Regions from separate parts of the Candidatus Nitrospira neomarina genome, predicted to be linked through region 3. Evidence: riboswitches for the same ligand, from Rfam matches in the RefSeq annotation. Region 3 holds a riboswitch; each other region holds the start of a gene.
What was found. Region 3 has a riboswitch for cyclic di-GMP ahead of PQG83_RS16135 (FG-GAP-like repeat-containing protein). Riboswitches for the same ligand answer to the same signal wherever they lie in the genome.

Region 1 (6,145 bases), 2.2 Mb from region 3:
ATTGGTTTGATCCCGTAACCGGACCACATATTCATCCAAAGCTGCCTTTTTCTCGACCCATTCTCGGTGCATCACCTGATAGGATCCGACGACATCCTCAAGGTTCCCAAACGCATCCAACAATTTGAGCTGGGTCTTAGGGGAGAGCAATGATTGCTGATCATGTTGGCCATGGATATCTACCAACTGAGGGCCGATGTCTTGAATCGTTTGAAGAGGGGCAAGTTGCCCGTTGAGGAAATTCCGATTCCTTCCCGACCGCGATAAGATCCGACGAACGATAATGTCCTGTTGATCGGGAAGGAGGTATCCGTCCCCTTGCAATCTGCTCGCTAGAGGATGAGTCAGTGGGATGAGGAAACAGGCTTCCAGCAGAGCTTCCTCGGCACCAAACCGAATATGCTCGGCGGAGGCTCGTCCCCCGGTGATTAACACCAATGCATCAATAAGAAGAGATTTTCCAGCGCCGGTCTCCCCCGTCAAGACGAGAAACCCAGGAGGAAATTCCAAATGGAGTTGATCGATGAGGGCAAAGTTGGAGATACGCAGCTCGGTCAGCATAACACCGAGTCATCGGTCTCGCTGATCAGGCAGGAGACGTGGATTGAGCCAGGAGCGAGTCAATAACTTGTTTGAATTGTTGCTTCGGTCTTGCACCAACAATTTTTTCGACAACTTGGCCATCCTTGAAGAAGAGAATACTTGGGATACTCATGATTTGATATTTCCCCGCAACTTCGGGAGCATCATCGGTATTGAGCTTCATGACTTTAAGTTTTCCCTGATATTCCTGTGCAAGCTCATCGACGATTGGGGCCACCATTTGACAGGGTCCACACCAAACTGCCCAGAAATCCACCATCACGACCTCTGAAGATTTCAGTACTTCCCCATCCCAATTCGCTGCATCGGCTTTGGCCACTAAATCAGACACTGACTGCCTCCTTGGATAAATACGACAAAATGTCCAGACTGTCTTGCCATCCTAAAACCGCTCTTATCGGACTGTCAACTCACTCAAATACGATTAACCTATCTCCAGAGAGGGGCACCCTGTGTGCTCTGCTTGACCACTTCACTCACAGGCAGAGATAGAATTCACCATTGCCATTCATCCGGGGTTCCAGTCCACCATGAATCAGGCTTCAATGCACGCCAACGAGTTTGTTGCGCCCACAATTCATCCGTCCGTGTCCGACTCAACCGATTGGCCATTGCTGCGGTCACATCAAATTGTTGCCGAATGCCTTCATGAATGAGTTCTTGCGCCATACGAGGCATGACATTCGGCGGATCAATGAGATCGAGAACATCCCGTGCGGTCAAATTCAGGGCTAATTGCTCCACTTTCACATAATCTTCCTGCTTGGCTAATGCTCCTAAATAACCATCAATTGCCTCATAGACATAGGCCAAATAAACGTATGCTTCAACCGAGGGATTGCGGTCAATATTTTCCTGGCAAGCCTCTACTGCTCGACGGTAATCTCCGGCCATCAAAAACACTTTAGCGTGTGCAAGAGATTGCATAGGCAAGACAGGCGTCTGATCTGACTGAGCCCAACCATTGGAAAGCGGTAACGTACCAAGAAGAATTACTCCCACCCCGAGACACATCATCATTTCCCTTCCTCTTTCGCTCAACGACGAAATAGTCATGTTCTCCTCCATCACTAAAATCGCGCAACAAACATCATTCTCGATAGATTCTCTGTTCGTTCTGAAAATTTACGATGATTCACTAGACCCATTTTCAAGATTGTCAGATTTTTAATCAGTACGAGAATCTCGAAATCCCTCTGTTTCCAATCACTATTGCATGATATACGGCTGACCTAATCTTTGATGTCCCGAAACCACGACACAATGCTGGATAAAGGCCCCTTGTTATTTAGAAAAACACAAAAAGTCTACCACCAGACTCATCCCTACAACTCAAGACTCCCATAAACGCCTTCCATTGAACAATCTAAAACGTCAATGGCATGCACTTTGCGAAAGACCGTGTCCAAAAAGCATTTAATTAAACCTGGCTTCTCAATATCTAAACAAAAAATAATGAGGGAAAAATTCTAAACCCATTAAGCATTAAAGGAATAAAATGAAACGAAACCAAACACTGTTATCTTGTGTCCTCATCATTGGTATAGAAACCTTCTCCATATGCTTACTCCCCGTTTCACCAACTCCTGCAAATTCGGCCGATATCGCATTAGTTCTTTCGTCTTCTTCGCCTGTATCACCATTGCCTCCGGAAATGGTCCATTGGCCGGAATCTAGCCACAGCGACGACACCTTAGCGGCCCTCACCATCTATCTGGAAGCCGGCGGTGAAAGTTTTGCTGGAAAGTTAGCTGTCGCGGCCGTCATTCGGAACCGAATGGCTCTCAAATACCATAGCGATGGCACGGTCAAGGGCACGGTTCTTCGGGCCAAACAGTTTGAACCATGGATGGGACGAAATCCAGAAGAAATGGAATTTGATCAAACCAATCGAAACATGAAAGATAGTTTATTAGCCTGGAAGGTTGTACAAGACGGGCGAAAGATGGTGAATGGGGCTGTACTGTTTTATAATCCCCAACTGGTCAAAACTCCCCGGTGGGCTCAGATCAACCGTAAAGTGGCAAAAATTGGCGGACACGAATTTTTTAATAAGCACACCATTTAATCTAGTTTAATTAGTCACGGACCACGGGTGTTTTTCGCAAATTCCTGGGTCGGGGCGCACTGGGTCCCCCATCCTCTATACGTTTCAACTCTATGCGTAGATGTCGAATGGCACCGGAATGCACCCGGCAGACCCCAGATTCGGTCAGACCCATTTGCCGACCAATTTCTTTCATCGTCAATCCCGCATGATAATACGATTGAAGCACCTCTTGCTGGCGTGCCGATAATGTCTGGAGCGCCGCTGACAGGGCCGCTTTCATTTCTGCATCCGCACAGGCCACAAAAGGGTCCAGATGGTTAACGTCCGGCAAAACATCACGAAGGGTGCATTCATCTTCCCCCTGCCCAACCGGCTCATCCAGACTAATTAACCGGGGATCACACCCGCCCACTCCTTCTATCTCCTCAATGGGGACGCCCAACAGTGTGGCCAATTCCTGTGTGGTCGGTGGCACCCCATTTTTCTGAAGATGCTCTTCAACTATTTGTCGCACTTGATCTCGACGAAATCGAACAGACCGAGGAACCCAATCCATAGACCGAATTTCATCTAACATCATGCCACGAATACGATATTCGGCAAATGTGCGAAATTTAATATCACGTGTCGGATCATAGCGCTTCAACGCCGACAACAGCCCCATAGCCCCTGCGCTGGTCAAATCCTCGACATCCAGGGAAAAGGGATTTCTGAATGCCATAATTCCGGCCATCCGACGAATGATCGGGAGAAACTCTAATAAAATCCGGGTAACATATTCCTGATCGAGCTGGCCCTGTGCCTCCGTATGTTCTACTTTTTTCGGACTAACCGAACAGAGGTGAGATGTGTCGGGTTCTTTGATACCAACTGTTGTCTCCGTGGAATGTTGTGCGTCTTCGTCCATATTTTGGCCTTTCCAGGGTGACCAAAAAAAAGCGCCCCTTCCAGGAAAGGGGCGCATGAACGAACGCATGGATCTACCAACACAGTTCGGTAACCAGACGAACCCTGCAACGACAACGTTCTCAGGGTTTCTTGGCTTTGCGCCCTACCCTCACGGATAGTTTGCCCTTGTCACCTGTTGAATTCGTTAGTCGATAATTACAACCTCATGTAAGTGATGGTTTTTTGAAATTTTCCGATTAACTGTCTGTCTTGGATCTTCGGATTCTCCCCTACTCTTCGACCTCTATCTCTTTGGAAATGTTATCGGATCCGAGTCAAGGGGAATTAAGAAAATCCCTTGCGTGTTTATGAAAAAACTACGCAAATTCATATATTGCACAGTATCAAAAACCAATACGAATGGTGATCAGGAACAGATGGTCAAAATCTCATTCACACAATCCCTCCAGTGCCCTTCATGACAATCGCGGATCCTTCATTTCAGCCTCAAAAACAGATTTATTCCTATGATCAAAAACATGACTGTGGCAATCCAACCGCCAATGATCGGTAATACCGCTCCATTTCGTCCTAAGACAATGCCTACTGAATGCGCCGCCCAGAAAAAAAATCCAATTGCCAGAGTTTGCCCAAGCCCTTTAGCTATTCCAACCTCACGCACACCACTTCCGCGCAGACTCACCGAGATCCCTAACAGTATCATCACCAGAGGAACCAGAGAGTACGCAATTCGAGACCAATAATCAGTTAAAAAACGATGAGGACTATGGCCATCTTCTATTAACCTTTGAATATAGTCATGCAATTGATACAAGGACATATGCTCTGGAGACTGAGCCAGCCAATTCTGAAAATCATCAGGCGTGAGAGAGAGAGGCAACGTCTGCCGTGGGATAACATTCACTTGCAGGCGTTCTTTAGCCTGAAATGTTCGCTCAATCGCATGCTCCATTATCCATTCTTCATCGACAAACGTTGCCCATTCTCCTTTAAGAATCCTTTTGAGACTGAAGCGATCATCGAGGGTGTATTGGTGGATACCATTCAAACGAAACCCATCTTCTGTCACGGAATCAATTCGCATAAGGTGATTGCGTCCCACCCGAAGCCATAAACGTTCCGGAGTTAGTAAGAGGGGCTCTGGTTTATTTTGGATTAAAACCGATTGAACAAATTCAGCTTTAATATTGGCCAAAGGAATCAACACGGACGTCAAACTCAGACCCACCACACTCACAAACCCGCCAAAGACAAAAAAAGGAATGGCAATTTGATAAAAACTTAATCCACAACTTCGCATCGCCGTGATTTCACGAGTCCGATTAAGCCCACAAATTGTCAAAATTGATGCCATTAGAGCCGCTAGCGGGGCTAAGAGAAAAGCAATTTCGGGAATTCGATAGACAAAAAAGCTTAAAATAACGCTTAGGTCTGCATCATATTTCAAAAATTTTCTCAATTTTTCAAAAAAATCCACGACCAGATAAATCGTCAGCACGGTTACAAGACACATTAAGAAGACGCGACTAAATTTCCCAAATACATACCAAGAAATTTTTTTCATGATCTAACTTGCTTGAGAGAATGCTGGGTCATTGTTTTCCAGCTTGAAATAGAAGGAACCCTGTGAAGAAGGCCAGGATAATGTTGGGCATCCACGCACCGAAAAACGGAGAAATCACCAAAGTCGTCACGAGAAACTCTCCCAATACATTTAATAAATAAAATCCGATAACCACGAGAACCCCAATCGCAAACCCTCCAGCTTTCCCGGACCGCTTCGACACAATCCCCACCGGGACGCCCAATAACCCCAGCACAAAGGTGGCGACCGGAAAGGCGGTGTCTTTATGAAACTCTACTAATCGACGAAGGGCTCCTGCGTCCGTTCCACCTGATTCCTCCAATTGCTGAGTGAGGTTGTGGTAGGTTTTCCGTTTTGTCTTATCTTTCACGGAGGAAAAAGGCGAAGAAAGCCAAAAATCATAGGTATCAAAGATAACCCGATGAAAATTATTGGCATCTTTGGGGATTTGATGAATTGCCCCCTTAAACAATCGAATGCCAAACTGCTGACGTTCGCTTTGTTTCAACATGTGAAAATTCTCCGCCACAATTATTAAGGGTTGCTCCGGATTGCGTTGGTCCGAAATGAAGATCCCCTTATCGCCAGAAGCATTCTCCGAGTGTGGCACATACACCATGAGTCCGGGGATTGGTTCATTAAACACTCCCGAATCAACCGCAAGAGTCAACTCATCTTCGATGACGCTCAAAGCCAAAGTCTTCAAAGACACATTGGCCCAGGGCTGGCCCCATTGAGAAAGATATACCGTCAAGAGGAATACAATGCCGGAAAAAACCACCACAGGAAGGTTGATTCGCCAGAAACTGACCCCCGCAGCTCGAATAGCAATGACCTCATTGTCAAACGATAGACGATTAAAGGCCGAAATTGAGGCAATTAAGCAGGCAATTGGTAAGGTTAGGACTAAAAAAGAAGGAAGCAAATGCAGCACAATTGACCCCAAGGCCGCCAAACTGATTCCCCGGGATACCACTAAATCCACCAACCGTAGCATT
Region 2 (6,145 bases), 900 kb from region 3:
ATGAACGGGGATCCATCTCTTCTTGCCCGGGATCCATTTGCCGATCTGCACTCAATTCCGATTCACCCAAACCATCAGATGATCCAATATCTGTTGTGTTCCTCGTCTCAGAAACCGGTTCTCTTGGTGGAGCCTTTGGAGTTACATAGAGATATTGCAAGCGTCCCGCCGCATTGACCGTAAACGCATAATCCCACTGCGCCAGAATTTTGGCCAAGGCCGGGAGTATTTTGTCTTGCTGTAGATCGACCGAAATGACTCTATTCAGTTCTTCGGCAGGGGCTTCATATTTTATACCCAACTGTTTCTGTAATTGCTCCAGCACCGTTCGTAAGGTCACCTGTGAGAGATGACCTGTTAGCCGATCACCTTCAACCTGGATTGGGACTTCCGTGGCCACTGCCATCCCCTGTCCCATGAGTGCCCCAAATATTAAGAAGACCATTAGCACCAGACCTCTTATCCATCTCGTCATTCCTGGTTTGGATCTCATAGTGAGTCTCCTTATCTAGCAGTGAACACGGAAAAACATGGACTCATCCCATCCACGAACATTTCCCATCACGTCCCTTAGTCATTAGTGCTTTCTTGCCACAACAAAAAAGATATCACTATTGGGAACATACGAAGAAATTAAGGGATTTCCGGATCTATCAATTGGTAGAAATCTTTACCGAAGACTTCACCCCATGTTGTTCAAAAAGGATGAGAGGACTACCGCCACGAGGCGATCTCAACAACTCACAAAAATGTTAGTCCCATAAATGGCGAAGGTCAAGAAACAGTTCCGAGAGAATTGAATGAATCAAAGGTGCATTCCGTTTTTCTAGATTATTCCTTCGATGGAAATCATGAACGTATTACTGTTGAAATCAAAATTGGCTATATTTGAGGTTCTCTTCTCGAAAATATAATCAAAGCGAAAGCCCAGCCATTTAACCGTACGGTATTCCGGTCCTATCCTTAAGCGAAATCGATCATCCGTTCTATTCGTATTAAAATTATCGTTGGCGTAGTAGAAATTACCCCTGAGGGCCAGACGGCTGGTAAATGACTGTCTCCCATACACGTCGACGCCTATTCGTTTATAGGTGGAGGTACCCTGAACCGCTGACTGATTAATATTCGAAAAGGGACGGAGACGAAAGCTTAACCGGGAAGTAGGGTTCCAATCCAGGTTTCCTCGCATATAAAAGAAGGTCTGCTGCTCCGATCCTAGGCTTAACCCCCTTGCAAGGAGGGCCTGGCCACGGGCTGAGTCTTCATCGATGAGCGCGTGGTCAAAATTTAAAACCTGGTACCCGATATTGAATTCCCCTGAGAGTTGGCGGGTAGGTGCCAGGCTGAAGCCGGTATATGCCCCGTAACCGAAACTATTCTGTTGCTTATTCGTATTATAATCATTGTTGACTATTCGAACGCCGACGAGGGCGCGGGTTGAGTGGGTTACAGCGACAGACACGCTCAGATTGGCACTAGCACGGCTCCGGTCACGCGAGGCAGCCTGCCCATTGTTGGTGTAATTTACATCATCAAAATTTGTGCGAAGACGGATACCAGCCTTTTGTCCCGTGAATTCAATCTGGCCTAAAAACTGATTCACATTCCATTTGGTAATATCCCTTTGTTGGGTATCCACTTCCGATCCTCTCGGGTCAAACCCTTCTAAATGGCCTCCCTGCAAGTCTATGGCTAAACCACCCGGATAATTCAAACTGACGTGTCCAAGAGCATCTTGGGCCAGGGCATTATTTTCGGTAAATTTTGCGTAGAGAAATTGGGCAGCACGATAGTCAAGAAGGACTGAATGCTTACCTCCGGCAAACGGCATGAACGCCTGAATTCCAGGCGCGATGGTCGTAAGAAAGTCACTTTTCGTATTTGTGTCTCTCTTAAAGACATTGTCGGTATACACTTCCGATGCACCTAAAAACGGACGGAGTAGGACCGGACCGGCTTTGATACCATCCCCTAAACCATTTCCCGTCATATATTCACGAAAAAGCCCCCCCCGATTCTGAATAGGCTGGTGAGACCCGGTAAAATAAAACAGTCCCATATCAGAAAAAGATTGAGCCTGTCCCTCGACGGGGGACAATACCTCACAGGCAACGAGAACAGTCAGAATAAGAGCAATCGGCCATTTCCGCTCACTGAGTGTGCCAAATGGGGAAAGACGCACCGCTCTTGTTTTTCGCCATACGGAATTAATCATTACAGTTACCTTATTACTTTCAATTCGATGGAAGTGCGGGGGGTGGAGTCAGAAGAACGCTCTATAGTTTTGGGCATGACGAACTCTAAGATTATGGTGCCCTCATCAACCTGTTAAGTCAATTGCAAGGTGAGTTCCCTGACAAGGGGTGGACCTTACCATAGGAACCCGCACTAGAAACAGTCCTTCTACCTTAGTAGAAGTGAAGTATAAGGGTTTTTTTCGTAGACCGTTTTTCTAGATGGGGATGAATACCAAAATTACAGGATAAAGTCGATCAAAGGTGGGGGAAACACATAACACTCTACCGGGAAGATTTCAGTTTTAAATACAGGGATAATGTAGGACTTCATGTAAATTTCTTGAGAACATTTACAAAAATCTCGACGGAGTGAGACTTGAGAAAATCGCAAAATATTCATGAGATTTCAGGTCATTGACCCTGTCCTCATATTCATTGTTTAACGAATGCCGGAGAAGAATTCCTGATAAACAGGACATTCGCGGAACAGCCTCGTTCTGCAAATTTTCTTAGAGGTAGGGAAACTTCAGTATCACGGAGCCAGCTTCACAAGTCCCGTGTGAAAACCGCTTACGATATTTCCGTTGATGCACCCCATCCAAATACAATCTATCTGTAATCATTTTTCCCAGAAAACAAATTTCAATAAACCTTTACATCCTTAGGAGGGGCAGGGCGCGCATTACCGATAGGCAAGGTAACACTCACCTGGTTCGAAAACGGGCTTTCAATTTTACGAGCCCGGTCGTAAGCTTTTACCGCAAAATAATAGGTTTGACCGGGATTCAGGCTTGTCACCGTATACATGGCCTGAGCTCCGACATCTTGAGTCTCCGTATAACTGCCGCTTGAAGTTCCGTAGGCGACAATGAATCCACCATATTCTGCGGAAGGAGGATTCCAGGCTAGGGTGACTTCTCCCGCCAGTGCATTGGAGGAAAAAAGACAGAGAAACACAACAACGGTCCATAATGCACTCAATGCAAATGGAAAGGAATGGGTTCGGGGAAAGGTTATTCGAGAGAAACCTTGATTGTGTAACATACGAGATCTCCTTTATGCATGTGAGTCATGCCGAGCGAAGCCACTCCGCTCATGATCAAGGAGACTCTGTGGCTTGCCTGGCAACCTGGCAACCTTATCTCAAACTCCGAGACGTAGGCCCATAGCTTTGCGTCCCACCCTTTCAGATGGTTTGCTTTTTTCAGGATACAACCGTTTTTAGTTCTGGATGTTTCATCGGAATCTTTGTCAGATCCTTGAATCCTGGGAAAGAAAACTTCAAATTTCTCAAGAATTCATGAAGCCTGCCAAACCTTAATCACAATAAAACAAAAATAATTGTAGAAAAATGAATCCTATGGTTCATGAATCAATCTTATGATTATACAGACGCAATGTGTTAACGAACCTCTAATCTGATGAACCTACACCTGAAGCACAGGGAACCCGGGCGATTTCCCAAAGCCCTCTCGCCAGGAAAATCGGCCTCACATGAGTTGGTCCCTAAGGAATCAGTAAAGTAACCCAAATTTCTCTGCTCAGGAGGCCAATACGTGCGTGATGATTACTAATATCTACAGGTCTGTTTATGTTCCCCCGTGATGTAATCAAAATCAAGTTTGCGTGCGAGATAAATGCTCTCAAAGAGATTGCAGGGATCACTGATAACGCATCATTGTGATTAGAAGTGACATCAAGCATTGAACCGGAGGGGGCTCGCAATCTACCGCATCGATGAATTTTCAAACGCCTTATATTCCTCTTTTCTATTTTTTGTCGAGGGTATGCCGATAATCCTTAAAAAAGCTTGGGAATGACTAAACTCAGTGCAATAAAGTTAGTTTCTTACCATCCAACCATTTGCGAAAACACAAGATAGATCCAAGCGGCACCAAAGATATATGTGATTTCTTTTTCACCAATCCGTTCATAGAACAGACGATATCCCAGAATCGGCACAATGGCTAAGATCAGGGCAGAAAAAAAATGCCCAACCACATCGCCTAAGATGGCCCCAATCTCGGAATGCCCAGGTACCGCAAGTAAGATGCTGCCCGCAAGCATAGCGGCCCACCACCATTTCACATTGGCCGTTAGCATATCCATGCTCACATATAAGGGAAAATGTTTGTCATTACCAAATCATGCCCTCCCAATTGGACTAATCTCAACAAATGGCTCGAAATATTTTGACCGCTTAAAAGGAATGCACCCGGAAACAATAACTTTCCATTAGGAAAAGGCAAATTCCAGCACCAGCGTGACAACTAAGACAACGACCGGTGCTCTTGATCCCAATCCAGCTTTTAGACTCCCGCCAAATGCACTCACATGCGTTTCGCACTTCAACTCGCTGGTATCAGAAAACAACCATTTAGACACATTTCGGTATGTGGGGTGAAACACAAGGTTGTAGATTTTTTTTAACTTTGCTTAATGTTGGATTTCCCAATTGAGTGAGGTACTGCCCGGAAAGCCAACCGACATGATAGTGAGCCCATTCATCATCCACACCGCCACCGTACCCGTCTGATTGTTACGCCAAATTATATCTGCCCGCCCATCCCCATTGATATCACTGGTGTCAGCAATCTCCCACCCCTGAGGCACCACGCCAAAAAATCCCGGCGAACTGAGAGTCACCCCATTCATCAACCAAATTGCAACCTCCCCGTTACTCGTTTTCCGCCAAACAAAATCCCCCATCCCGTCATCATTCACATCACCCACCCCTGCAATTTGCCAATCCGTGGAGACCCCTCCGGTGAAACCTATTGACAGGACCGTGAGCCCTTGCATTAGCCACACTTCCACTACGCCGGTAAGGTTATTCCGCCATATAAGATCCGCTTTTCCATCGGCATTCATATCTCCCGTTCCCACTATTTGCCACTCCAACGGTACGGCGCCCAAATGGCCGGAAGAAGCAATCGTGGAACCGTTCATTAACCAAATCGTCACTTCCCCACTACTCGTGTTGCGCCAAACGAGGTCCGCCCTCCCGTCGCCGTTGACATCACCTACACTCGCGATTTGCCAATCCATAGAGACACTACCCGGAAAGCCCACCGACATGACCGTGAGACCATTCATCAGCCACACCGCGACCGTTCCTGTATCGCTGTGACGCCAGATAACATCTGCTTTCCCATCCTCATTGACATCTCCAGTACCGGCAACCTGCCACTTTGACGACACCACGCCTAATGAACCGGAGGAAGCAATCGTAAAACCGTTCATCAACCAAATCGCGAGAGCCCACGTGCTCGTGTTGCGCCACACGAGGTCTGCCCTCTCGTCACCATTAACATCATTCCGAGTTGGGAAACTCACGCCAGCCTCAAATATCCATCCTAAATCTTGCAACAGAGGTTGAGCTAACCCGAGATCATGAATCGCCCTTCCGGAAGCTATTCCGGGCTCCATAAGCTGATCAGGCTTAATCGTGTTCGTGAAATGAGACACCGATGAACCTAATTGAGCCGGGTTTGGAGCGTACATCTGAACATGAGTATCCGTTCGTCCGGCTGTCAGGGTCCCGGAGCCGCCTTGAAGATTGACACCGACAAAATGAAGATCCGGGTTCGCCACATTCGCAAATTGCCTTTGGCTATCGGTCATGACGGGGTAATTGGCCGGACTGGCTCCATGAAGCTCCAACCAACCCATAAATACATCATTGGTTCCTAAGAATTTCTCTCCGGTTTGCACATCAACGAGTGACAAAAATCCAAGGCCATGAATAATTTCATGAAGTACCACGGTCACAAAATCAAATTGTCCAGATGGGGGATTGGCATCCAGCCCAAAATACCAATTCGTGAAATTTGCACTGAAGGTGGCACTTATATCACTGGTCGTAAGATCCAGATCCTGTTCTGCAAGCTTATTGGCAAGAGATTGGA
Region 3 (6,145 bases):
GGACAAAACGCACTATTTTACGGTTACCGCGTTCGATGCCTCGGGCAATGAAAGTCTTCCCTCTCCCGAGGTGAAAAAATATATCGCCCCGTCCTCCCCCTCTTCCGGTACTTCTAGTCCGCCGCCGTCCTCCTCACTCAGCATATCGAACCTGACCGTTGCCAGTGGCGCAACGTATATGGTGTCCGCGGCCGGCCTCCAAGCCGGGGGAAGGGTATATCGCGATCGCGCCTATACATTTACCACGGTCCCTACGAGTGTGCAGGGCGCGGCCTATATCCAAACGGCCAATAATGATAAAGCGGCCACGACGACGGCCTTCCTGCGCTTTACGGTGAATCAACCGGTGTCTGTCACGGTGGCCTATGACGTGCGCCTGACACCGAAACCGTCGTGGTTGAGCAGCTTTACCGATACGGGCAAGAATCTGGTGACCTCGGATACGACTCTCCGCCTCTATGCTCGGGCCTTTCCGGCCGGGACGATTACGCTCGGGGGCAACGCCAGCGGGGGGGACGGCAGCATGTATTCCGTCATCGTTCAACCAGCGGAGGGCCCCATTCCCGATATCACGCCTCCCACGGTCGCCCTGGTTGGCATCCAAAATGGGAAGTCCCTGAGTGGCACCGTTACTGTATCCGCCATCGCCACAGATAATATTGGAGTGGTGGGTGTACAATTTCGACTTAATGGGAAAAATCTGGGGGTGGAAGATACGACACTCCCCTTTTCGCAAATATGGAACACGACTGGAGTGGCTCCCGGTCAATATACCTTGACCGCGATTGCCCGCGATGCGGCGGGCAATACCACAAGCTCAGCTCCGGTTACCGGAACCGTCGCCAATCCAATTACGCCACCAACACCTATTTCCACAAACAATCCAACTACAAGCCCATTAGCTATAACCAACCTGACCGTCGCTAGTGGGGCAGCGTATGGGGTGTCCGCCTCCGGCCTTCGCGCCGGAGGGACGGTGTATCGCGATCGCGCCTATACATTTACCACGGTTCCTACGAGTGTGCAGGGCGCGGCCTATATCCAAACGGCCAATAATGATAAAGCGGCCACAACGGCGGCCTTCCTGCGCTTTACGGTAAATCAACCGGTGTCCGTCACGGTGGCCTATGACGTGCGGCTGACTCCGAAACCGTCGTGGTTGAGCAGCTTTACCGATACGGGCAAGAATCTGGTGACCTCAGATACGACCCTCCACCTCCATGCTCGAGCCTTTCCAGCCGGGACGATCACGCTCGGCGGCAATGCCGGCGGGGGGAGTGGCAGTATGTATTCCGTCATCGTTCAACCCTCAGCACCTGGTACCACCACTGTTGCCAATCCAACTACGTCTTCATTGACCATATCGAACCTGACCGTTGCCAGTGGCGCAGCGTATGGCGTGTCCGCCGCCGGCCTTCGCGCCGGGGGGACGGTGTACCGCGATCGCGCCTATACATTTACCACGGTTCCCACGAGTGTGCAGGGTGCGGCCTATATCCAAACGGCCAATAATGATAAAGCGGCCACAACGGCGGCCTTCCTGCGCTTTACGGTGAATCAACCGGTGTCCGTCACGGTCGCCTACGACGTGCGGCTGACTCCGAAACCGTCGTGGTTGAGCAGCTTTACCGATACGGGCAAGAATCTGGTGACCTCGGATACGACCCTTCACCTCTTTGCTCGGCCCTTTCCGGCTGGGACGATCACGCTCGGGGGCAATGCCAGTGGGAAGGGCGGCAGCATGTATTCCGTCATTGTTCAACCCTCGTTCCCGTTAACTATTTCCAACCTGATCGTTGCCAATGGGGCAGCGTATGGCGTGTCCGCCGCCGGCCTTCGCGCCGGGGGGACGGTGTACCGCGATCGCGCCTATACATTTACCACGGTCCCTACGAGTGTGCAGGGTGCGGCCTATATCCAAACGGCCAATAATGATAAAGCGGCCACAACGGCGGCCTTCCTGCGCTTTACGGTGAATCAACCGGTGTCCGTCACGGTGGCCTATGACGTGCGGCTGACTCCGAAACCGTCGTGGTTGAGCGCCTTTACCGATACGGGCAAGAATCTGGTGACCTCGGATACGACTCTCCGCCTCTATGCTCGAGCCTTTCCCGCCGGGACGATCACGCTCGGCGGCAATGCCGGCGTGGGGAGCGGCAGTATGTATTCCGTCATCGTCCAACCTCTGGTCCAATGATGTTGTGTTGGAAGAATTCGATTCATCAATTGAGCTTTGTGCCCCGATTGTCCGCACTTATCCGAGGCCGAAGGCCATGATCCAAAATTTGAATCCGAGGTGGGTCCTGTGAAGGGGATGAGATGCCGTCTGGGTTTTCGTTGAAGGAATGCTTCGCCAACGGATCTTTGCGTGTTCCAAACCAGAGGGCCTCGTCCAACAAAGTTCGAGCCTTCACGCCTTGCGCACGTCTCGAGGATGTGGACGAAGACCCGTCAAACGGGCCGTGCAAGAACAATCATGATTGGACGGCAAGTGCCAGAAGAATTCTCCAACCTCCCCTGCCTGGGTCATGCCTAAAGGCTTTTGGGGATCCACCGATAAAGCCCGTGATGTCAAGAAAGTCCGTGTCTTCTCACATTCAAGAGCGAGTTTGGATCATTCGAACGAAGATGGCATAACACAGCGTAAACGAGTGGCCTCTTTCCGATAAAGGCAAACCCATTGTGAAGTGGGGACGCAAAGCCACGGGTCAGAATTTCTGATAGCCGGGTTACCGAAGAAAGGGAACGTGCGGGACTGGGGCCTCTGTTTGTGTGCGAAGGAGGTATCCCATGTCCGATGTTCGTGCGGGAAGTCGTCTCAAAAGGTGTCTAGCGTGGTGTCTACTTGGCAGTTGCCTTCTTTTTCTCCCGCCGGGGGCACAAGCCGCCACCAGTGATTCGGCCACTCTCCAATGGACCGCCAATCAAGAGGCCAATTTAGCGGGGTATCGGATCTATCGAGGAACCAACCCCGGGGTCTATGGGGTTCCCACGACGGTCGGGAAGATCACGACCTATCAATATACCCAATTACTCACGGACAAAACGCACTATTTTACGGTTACCGCGTTCGATGCCTCGGGCAATGAAAGTCTTCCCTCTCCCGAGGTGAAAAAATATATCGCCCCGTCCTCCCCCTCTTCCGGTACTTCTAGTCCGCCGCCGTCCTCCTCACTCAGCATATCGAACCTGACCGTTGCCAGTGGCGCAACGTATATGGTGTCCGCGGCCGGCCTCCAAGCCGGGGGGACGGTGTATCGCGACCGCGCCTACACATTTACCACGGTCCCTACGAGTGTGCAGGGCGCGGCCTATATCCAAACGGCCAATAATGATAAAGCGGCCACAACGGCGGCCTTCCTCCGCTTTACGGTGAATCAACCGGTGTCTGTCACGGTGGCCTATGACGTGCGGCTGACTCCGAAACCGTCGTGGTTGAGCAGCTTTACCGATACGGGCAAGAATCTGGTGACCTCGGATACGACTCTCCGCCTCTATGCTCGGGCCTTTCCGGCCGGGACGATCACGCTCGGGGGCAACGCCAGCGGGGGGGGCGGCAGCATGTATTCCGTCATCGTTCAACCAGCGGAGGGCCCCGCTCCCGATATCACGCCTCCCACTACTAATGTGCTTTGGCGCAATGCGAGTAGCGGTGAAGTCGCTGTTTGGCGGATGAATGGGCTGACTATTACATCGGTCGGTTTCCCTGGAAGTACTTCTACGGAATGGAAGATTAAGCAGGTGGGAGATATGAATGGTGATGGTGAGGGCGACATCCTTTGGCAGAACACCATAAGTGGAATGGTGGGTATTTGGCTTATGAAGGAGGGGACCATACAATCGTTCGGCTTTCTTGGGGGTGTTTCAGCCGAATGGGTGGTTAAGGGGATCGGTGATATCAATGGGGATGGCAAAGGGGATGTGATCTGGCGCAATTCGGATAGTGGAATGGTGACCGTCTGGTTTATGGATGGGCTGTCGATTCGCTCTGTGGGATTTCTTGGGGGCACTCCAACAGTGTGGAAAATAGAGCAAGTGGGTGATATCAATGGCGATGGGAGGGCCGACCTTGTTTGGCAGAATCGGACGAATGGCACAGTGGCGGTCTGGTTAATGAATGGGTTGGCCATTACGTCGGTGGGATTTCCCGCAAGCACTTCGCTGGAATGGGAAATTCAACTTCTCGGAGATGTCAATGGGGACAGTAAACGGGATGTGATCTGGCGCAATAAAAAAACTGGAATGGTGTCGGTGTGGCTGATGAACGGGGCGATGACACCCTTGACAGGTTTTATAGGAGGCATTCCCCTCGAATGGGAAATTAGGCAGGTGAGTGATGCGGATGGAGATGGTAAGGGAGATGTAATCTTACAAAATCGGACAAATGGCAAGGTGGCGGTGTGGCTGATGGATGGTTTGAAAATCGGTTCGGTGGGGTTTCCGGGCAGTACCCCGGTAAACTGGGAAATCCAAAAATAAGATGAGTGGTTACAACATCTCAAATCGGGTCGGATTTCAAAAAGTGATTGGCCTGGGTTACGCGCAGGGATGAGCGATGACATATCGGATTCAACGAAAGCTAAGGAGCGGACGCCACTTCATCATGGTGTGTGGCGGAGCACTCCTGGGCATCAGTCTATGCGGACTGCCGGATTGGGCGTTGGCCTTTGATCGGCAGATTCCGCTCCATGTCGATTCCGGACGATTGACCGGTCAGTTGCACCAGGTATCACTGCGCACAGTCCTTGCTCACTTGCATAAAGAATTGGGCCTGGATTATGTGGCACCGGATGCAGAATTGGAGAAAGTCATTTCTGTGAGGTTACAGAATGAACCTTTGCCCAGGGCACTCTCCAAGATCCTGGTTCAGTGGGACTATGCTTTTACATTGAATGCGGCTGGAAAAATCACCACACTCCATGTGATGGCTAAGGTGTCACCAGAAGTATCCCTATCAGATAAAAAAGTTAGAGGCCGGGGACGGGAACCTTCCGGGCAAAAGATTAGTGCAGTCCCAAAAAACGGGTTAGCAGGCCATGGTTTAGATAGGGAGCGTGAAAATCAGATGAATAAGAATGTGTCCAGATCTGAACGGCCATCTCATGGGAAGCGAAGGTCCGGTGGACAGTTGTTCGCCATAAGGAATGCTCCTATGGAGATTCGTCCACCTGCACATGGGGCATCCATGCCAATTTCCCCAGCCAATAGTAGAGACATGCCGATAACTCCGGCGGGAAGTAGTGAGCGCGCGATGAAGATCATTCCTCCGACGGCGTATCCTCCAATGAATATTCAACCCGTGTCGAAGCATAGGCAACAAGAAATGCTTCTTCCCCTGAGCCCATAAAGTCGAACCAATATCTCTCCCCTCCGTCTTGCCACTTATTGGCAGGACAGGCTCCTCTAAATTTTCAAGGAGGAAGAACAGAACTATTACGCAAGCGTATTTAGCAGTGAGCTTGGTATATTCAGGGAATGATTCTTACTAATTAGTGCGGACCTTTTCTGTTGAAAGATTCGTATGGCTAACGGCAGAGCCTGATTTCTGCTTATGCCATGCCGACATTCTGACCTTGAGTAGGGGTCGTGTTGTTCTGGGTATACCCCATTTCCCTTTGCCTATTCTCCCCTTTTGAATGAAGTCTTTTTTCAGAGAAGTCTTAAAAATTCGGAAAATGGTCCGTTTACCTCCTTCTCAGTATTCTCAGGTTGTTCAATCAGGAGTAGTCCTGCTGGATGGGCCATTCTGAACACGCCATCTTTTGATTCTGCGTTGGATTTAAAATACGTTGTGCCTCTGCCACTGGAAAGTCATGGAAAAAGTTGTTTTGGAGGAAAGAGGGAGATTCTGAGCACTCACGGAATGATGCTCACGAGTAACATGGCAGATGTCTGGTTGGATTGTGTTTGAGAATAAGAGGTGTTCATTTGCTGGTTGTGTGCGATTTTGAGACTGAGGGTTTGTTGCCGATGGTTCAGATGCAAGTAGTCCCTAACGTCTTTTTTGAATAACAGCGAAATGTCATAGATTTGAGGGTTTGATGGGGTATTAGTGCGTTGCTTGAGAACATATTGTCCGAGAATGGAAACATGCAAGGAGTCATCTACAGCAAGATAGGCGTACCCGAGTTTAGCCGCAAGGGTG
Region 4 (6,145 bases), 1.5 Mb from region 3:
CAACCATACGGCCGTGCTGCCATTCGTGTGCCGCCAAATAAGGTCCGCCTTGCCGTCACCGTTCAGATCCCCGACTCCGTGAATGTCCCAAGCCGTCGAGGCGCTGCCGGGAAAGCCTACGGAAGTCCTGGTCAGGCCGTCCATTAGCCATACCGCCATTTTGTCGCTTTTGCTATGTCGCCAGACGAGGTCCGCCTTGCCGTCCCCATTCAAATCCCCCACTCCCGCGATCTCCCAGGCTAAGCCCACACCGCCCAGTGAGCCGGTGGAAGAAGGAGGCGCCGTCCCATTCATCAACCATACCGCGGTGCTGCCATTCGCGTGCCGCCAAATAAGGTCTGCTTTGCCGTCACCGTTTAGATCCCCGACTCCGTGAATGTCCCAAGCCGTCGAGGCGGTGCCGGGATAGCCTGTGGAGGCTATGTTCACGCCGTCCATAAGCCACACGGCCACCGCACCGCTCGTGCTATGGTGCCAGACGACATCTGCTTTGCCGTCTCCGTTTAGATCCCCCACTCCCTTCAGGTCCCATTCCGTAGGCAACTGGCCAAGAAATCCCGAGTCGGCAACGCTTGTGCCATTGAGCAGCCACCCAGCCACGTGCCCGGTTTTCGTATTCCGCCAAACCAGGTCGGCCTTGCCGTCCCCATTCAGATCGTGATTTTGGGGTGAGGGTGGAGTGCTGGTATTGCTCACCGTGACCGTGACGGCTGTGGCGGTTTTCGTATTGCCCGCGGCATCGCGGGCAATGGCCGTGAGAGTGTACGAGCCATTCGGGACGGTGGTGGTATTCCAGCTGGTGCTGTAGGGATTGGTCGTATCTTCGGTCCCGAGGTTGGCGCCCTGGAGGCGGAATTGCACGCCCGCGACGCCGACATTGTCGCTGGCGCTGGCACTGACTGTCACCGTGCCGGAGACGGTGCCCGCGCTTGGGGCCGTCAGCGTGACCGTCGGGGCGGTCGTATCTGCCGGCGTATTGCTCACCGTGACCGTGACGGCTGCGGCGGTTTTCGAATTGCCCGCGGCATCGCGGGCAATGGCCGTGAGAGTGTACGAGCCATTCGGGACGGTGGTGGTATTCCAGCTGGTGCTGTAGGGATTGGTCGTATCTTCGGTCCCGAGGTTGGCGCCCTGGAGGCGGAATTGCACGCCCGCGACGCCGACATTGTCGCTGGCGCTGGCACTGACTGTCACCGTGCCGGAGACGGTGCCCGCGCTTGGGGCCGTCAGCGTGACCGTCGGGGCGGTCGTATCTGCCGGCGTATTGCTCACCGTGACCGTGACGGCTGCGGCGGTTTTCGAATTGCCCGCGGCATCGCGGGCAATGGCCGTGAGAGTGTACGAGCCATTCGGGACGGTGGTGGTATTCCAGCTGGTGCTGTAGGGACTGGTCGTATCTTCGGTCCCGAGGTTGGCGCCCTGGAGGCGGAATTGTACGCCCGCGACGCCGACATTGTCGCTGGCGCTGGCGCTGACCGTCACCGTGCCGGAGACGGTGCCCCCACTGGGAGCCGTCACCGTGACCGTCGGGGGCGTGGTGTCCGCTATGGAGCCACCCTCTGATTTGACGAGAACGGAATACATGCTGTAGGCACTACCGGCATTGCCCCCGAGGGTAATGGTGCCAGCGGGGAAGGACCGCACAAACAGGCGGTGGGTAGTATCCGAGGTCACCAGATTCGCGCCGGTATCCGTAAAGGTGCTCAACCACGATGGTTTTTGGATGAGACGCACGTCATGGGCGACAGACACCGACACAGGTTGATTGACCGTAAAGCTCAGAAAGGAGGCATTGGTCGCCCCTTTGTCCGCATTGGCGGTTTGGATATACGCGGCTCCCTGCACGTTAGTGGGAACCGTCGTAAAGGTATAATTGCGGTCAATATAGACGGTGCCCCCAGCTTGGAGGCTTGTTCCAACCACGTATGGTTGTTCACTGGCGACGGTCAGATTGGAAATAGTGAGTCCTGAGGAGGGTGGTGGCGTGCTGGTATTGCTCACCGTGACCGTGACGGGTGCGGCGGTTTTCGTATTGCCCGCGGCATCGCGGGCGATCGCGGTGAGGGTGTAGGCGCCATTCGGCACGGTGGTGGTATTCCAGCTGGTGCTGTAGGGATTGGTCGTATCTTCGGCGCCGAGGTTGGCGCCCTGGAGCCGGAATTGGACGCCGGTGACGCCGACATTGTCGCTGGCGCTGGCGCTGACCGTCACCGTGCCGGAGACGGTGCCCCCACTGGGAGCCGTCAGCGTGACCGTCGGGGCGGTCGAATCTGCGGGCGGTGTACTTGTGGGTATAGTAATTGTTGCTTCTGTCGAGGGAGTGCTTTCATTTCCTGCTGTATCAAAGGCGGTCGCAATAAATCCATAGGTTGTGCCTCCACTGAGCCCGGAAACGATGGTTGAGGGGGAGGATGGATTATTGGGAAATCCTGAAAATACGGGTTGTCCAAAATTTTGAGAAGATAACGTCCGTTTGTAAATTTTATATCCTGCTAAATCCGATTCGGTATTTGCATTCCAGGTTAGTTGGATAGAGGAGGCCGAATACGCGGGGCTAACGAACAACCCGAAGAGGAGAAGCGCAAGGTGTGCCGTATGCGCGATTACGAAACCCAAGGTGGTGGTTGGTCGGATCATACTCTTCTCCTTGTCGTATTCGGATCGAAGTCCGCATTTTCTCCTCCCCCTATGGATTAGGTCTTCCTTCGGTAGCCGGACGATCAGGCGATACTACCTGACTCCTGGCATTGCGGCCCTACTTCACAGTAGGTGTGCCCTTTCGGGAAGAGGATTGTTTGAACTAATGGGTGGTCAAAGTCTGTATCCCTTCATTTTTGATTTTTTCGCACCTCTAAACGGTCTGGCGAACATTTCGGAGAAGTAAGGAAAAACTTTAGAGAGAATTAGGATGACGAGGCGATTGGTCAGAAATTTTAGAAGAGCAAACACGAGAAATTATAAAAACCGAACAAAAAGGCCATCGAAATAATGAAATACTTGAACGCATTTTTTTTGGAAATTCCATCCGTTCATTCTAAAAAAATATATATCATTAGGGTTCTCTGCGAATTGAAAATCGATTGAAACTTTCAATTCGGTCAAAATGTGATCATTTCAATGCTTTCTCTACCATTGGGAAGATGTAGGAGATGAAGGGACGTGAAGTGTAAATAAGAAACTTGGAGCGGCTGGTTCTTTGGCATTTTGAGGAATGCCCGCCTGCTGTGGAATATGTGACTTCGAGCAATCCAATGGGTGAAGGTTTCCCCTTACACCTTATGAAGGGGAATGCTAATGGTTGCAGTTAGCGATGAAGCAAGGAAAACGACTAATGGTTCCATGAAGTGGTTTCAGGCTGTTAACTATGCGGATTGATTGGTTGGCAACAATTCTGTGGGCTGATCCGAATACCCCTACAAACATTTTGGGAATCAAGGTAACCATTTTCGGGGTCGTGGGAAGGGGGAAGAAGATCTCTCCCTATTCACGGGAAAGCCTATCCTCGGTAGGGGATTTCTGCCGACAGCAAGCAGGAATAACCTGTTTGACGGGAGATGGGCTCCTGATTATTCATGCCATAGCTGCTGTGAGGAAAAGAGATTTCTTCTAATGCTTGAAAACACCCCTTGCCACAACAAGGGTAGGATGATGAAGTCAAAATTTATGGGGAAGGCGATATTGGGGAGAAAATTTCCCCTAGAGAGGGGTTTATTCCTGGTGGAGAACCGGATAGGAAGCATGTTGTTGGTGAAGGAGATTGACGTGAGGTTTAGTCCGTTCGACAGTTTTCTTTCCATTGCCAGTGGTTGGAGTCGATGATTTATCCCCTTTCCCCTTTTTAGTACTTATTCTGAGGAGTCCATTCGCTGGGATAGTCCACAAGCCCAATCCAGATAAGCGTTTTTGTGTTTTTCTACAATCCTGTTTTACTGAATTTTCCAGTCTGTGGAAGCGGCACCCGGAAAGCCGGTCGAGGTGATGGTCACCCCGTTCATTAGCCATACCGCCACTGCGCCATTGGTGTTGTTGCGCCAGATGACGTCAGCCTTGCCATCCCCATTCACATCGTGAGCTCCTGCTATCTGCCATGCAACCGACACCGCCCCCGGGAAGGCGGAAAGGGCAATCCTCGTCCCATTCATGACCCATATGGCGGTGTTGCCGTCAGTGTGGTTGCGCCAGACCAGATCGGCTTGGCCATCGCCATTGACATCTCCGACGGCCTGAATGGTCCAAGTCGTCGGGGCGCTCCCGGGGAAGCCGGTGGAGGTGATGGTTAGGCCGTTCATTAGCCATACGGCCACCGTGCTGCTGGTGCTATGACGCCAAAGGACATCCGCTTTGCCATCCCCATTCACATCGCCTACTCCCGCGATCTGCCACTCTAAGGGGACACCTGCAGGGAATCCCGTTGCAACAATCGTCGTCCCATTCATGAGCCAAATTGCGGTGTGGCCATCAAGGGTGTTGCGCCAGACGAGGTCGGCTTTGCCATCGCCGTTGATATCCCCAACACCCTGAATGGCCCAAGCCGTCGACGCGCTGCCGGGAAAGCCCGTGGAGGTGATGGTTAGGCCGTTCATTAGCCATACGGCCACCGCACCGCTGGTGTTATGTCGCAAGATGATGTCGGCTTTGTCGTCCCCATTCAGATCGTCCACTCCACTTAAGGCCCATTCAGTGGACAACTGCCCCAGAAAGGCCGAGGCTGTGACGCTTGGGCCATTGAGCAGCCACACTGCTATCTGGCCCGTTTTCGTGTTGTGCCAGACGAGGTCGGCCTTGTCGTCCCCATTCAGGTCCTGATTTTTTGGAAAATTTGGATTTGTGTTATTTGTTGGAAGGGCTATAGACACTTCCTTCGCGGGTGCACTGATGTTTCCGGATCGATCATACGCGGTGACCGTAAAATAATATGTGATTCCCCCCACTAGGTTCTGGAAAATGTATGAAGGGTTGGGACCGACATTTTTTGTGGTTTTGTAAGATCTTTGGGATGTGCCCATATGCACGTAATATCCCATGAGGTCAGGTTCCGGACTGGCATCCCAGGTTAGTTGAATGGAAGAAGCCGAGAAAACGGGGCTAGAAGACAATCCGAGGAAAAAGGCAAGGCCAATCGTAATTCTGGTCGCAAAGCTCAAGGAGGGTATTTTTCGGGGCATACTCTATTCCTTCTGACATTCGGACGGCAGTCCTAATACTTTTCATGATGCTTACCCCCTCCTTGGGTGGCTGGATGAAATCAGGTGCGTACCTGACTACTGGATTTCGCAGGTTATCTTATAGTAAGCGGGCCTTTTTTGAAAAGAAGCCCTTATGAATTGATAGGCTTTCGCTAAAGATTCCTCTGCATTCTTATCCCCACATCTAAATGAATGGGCTGTCGATTGATTCAGAGAATTAGGGAAACATCAAATTAGAAGGGACTCTTGGTTTTAGTCAAACCATGGGTCCCGAAAAAAATAAATAGAATGATAACGAATTTTATAGGAAGGTCATTCTAAGAGAATATAGGGTAAAACATGTAGTTGCCTCATAATAGAAGGAAATTTTTCATGATAGAAATCATGAATAAGAGGTTGAGAAAAGTGTTTTTAAGAAAATCTTCGAACAATCGTCAGGGGGCTCAGTTGGAGTTTTTTATGCAGAAGGTATGCTGGATATCACATCCCTATATTAAAATTTGTGTTGAATGTCTTTAATTTGAATGGAAAATAAACCGGAGATGTTATCGAATATGGGATTTGGGACACGATCATGGTATGTCGACCTTACTAGGATAGGGGTGGAAAATATTATAGATTGATGAAGAACTGCAGAAGAAGAATGTGGTTAGCTTGATTGGCCAGACCCGAAAGGGCTGTGTTAATGAGCTGTAATTGGTAACCCGCATCCACATTGAGATTTGGGGAGAAGGTATAGTTGATGCCCAGAAAAAACCGGTTTTGATCGAATCCGGCTTCAGGTCCCTGGCGGATGGTATTGAGATTCACAAAAATTTCGTCGTAGACCGCGAGGGCCAAGGTCGGATAAGCCGGTAGTGGGAAATCCCCACGAAGCATGGTTCGGGCGCGAACGGCTGTCCCGATGGCGTGTTGGATCCACCGTTCTTCGATACGGGAGCGGCTGAGCAATTTAAACG

Region 1: linked by a shared signal. The riboswitch ahead of PQG83_RS06880 (sigma-70 family RNA polymerase sigma factor) and the one ahead of PQG83_RS16135 (FG-GAP-like repeat-containing protein) in region 3 are both predicted to bind cyclic di-GMP.
Region 2: linked by a shared signal. The riboswitch ahead of PQG83_RS20185 (fibronectin type III domain-containing protein) and the one ahead of PQG83_RS16135 (FG-GAP-like repeat-containing protein) in region 3 are both predicted to bind cyclic di-GMP.
Region 4: linked by a shared signal. The riboswitch ahead of PQG83_RS09920 (Ig-like domain-containing protein) and the one ahead of PQG83_RS16135 (FG-GAP-like repeat-containing protein) in region 3 are both predicted to bind cyclic di-GMP.

The regions. Positions count from the first base shown of each region.
Region 1 covers NZ_CP116968.1:1,531,032-1,537,176, forward strand. The annotation lists gene recN (DNA repair protein RecN) at 1-561, opposite strand, end outside; gene trxA (thioredoxin) at 587-934, opposite strand; gene PQG83_RS06870 (tetratricopeptide repeat protein) at 1,099-1,659, opposite strand; gene PQG83_RS06875 (cell wall hydrolase) at 2,102-2,671, shown strand; gene PQG83_RS06880 (sigma-70 family RNA polymerase sigma factor) at 2,682-3,560, opposite strand; cyclic di-GMP riboswitch class I at 3,646-3,736, opposite strand; gene lptG (LPS export ABC transporter permease LptG) at 4,038-5,126, opposite strand; gene PQG83_RS06890 (LptF/LptG family permease) at 5,155-6,145, opposite strand, start outside.
Region 2 covers NZ_CP116968.1:4,644,061-4,650,205, reverse strand. The annotation lists gene PQG83_RS20195 (hypothetical protein) at 1-493, opposite strand, end outside; gene PQG83_RS20190 (outer membrane beta-barrel protein) at 827-2,215, opposite strand; gene PQG83_RS20185 (fibronectin type III domain-containing protein) at 2,880-3,281, opposite strand; cyclic di-GMP riboswitch class I at 3,358-3,447, opposite strand; gene PQG83_RS20180 (hypothetical protein) at 4,086-4,340, opposite strand; gene PQG83_RS20175 (FG-GAP-like repeat-containing protein) at 4,674-6,145, opposite strand, start outside.
Region 3 covers NZ_CP116968.1:3,740,745-3,746,889, forward strand. The annotation lists gene PQG83_RS16130 (Ig-like domain-containing protein) at 1-2,197, shown strand, start outside; cyclic di-GMP riboswitch class I at 2,661-2,737, shown strand; gene PQG83_RS16135 (FG-GAP-like repeat-containing protein) at 2,791-4,479, shown strand; gene PQG83_RS16140 (hypothetical protein) at 4,556-5,347, shown strand; gene PQG83_RS16145 (hypothetical protein) at 5,857-6,145, opposite strand, start outside.
Region 4 covers NZ_CP116968.1:2,271,390-2,277,534, reverse strand. The annotation lists gene PQG83_RS09920 (Ig-like domain-containing protein) at 1-2,637, opposite strand, end outside; cyclic di-GMP riboswitch class I at 2,705-2,786, opposite strand; gene PQG83_RS09915 (FG-GAP-like repeat-containing protein) at 3,927-5,165, opposite strand; gene PQG83_RS09910 (DUF2490 domain-containing protein) at 5,799-6,145, opposite strand, start outside.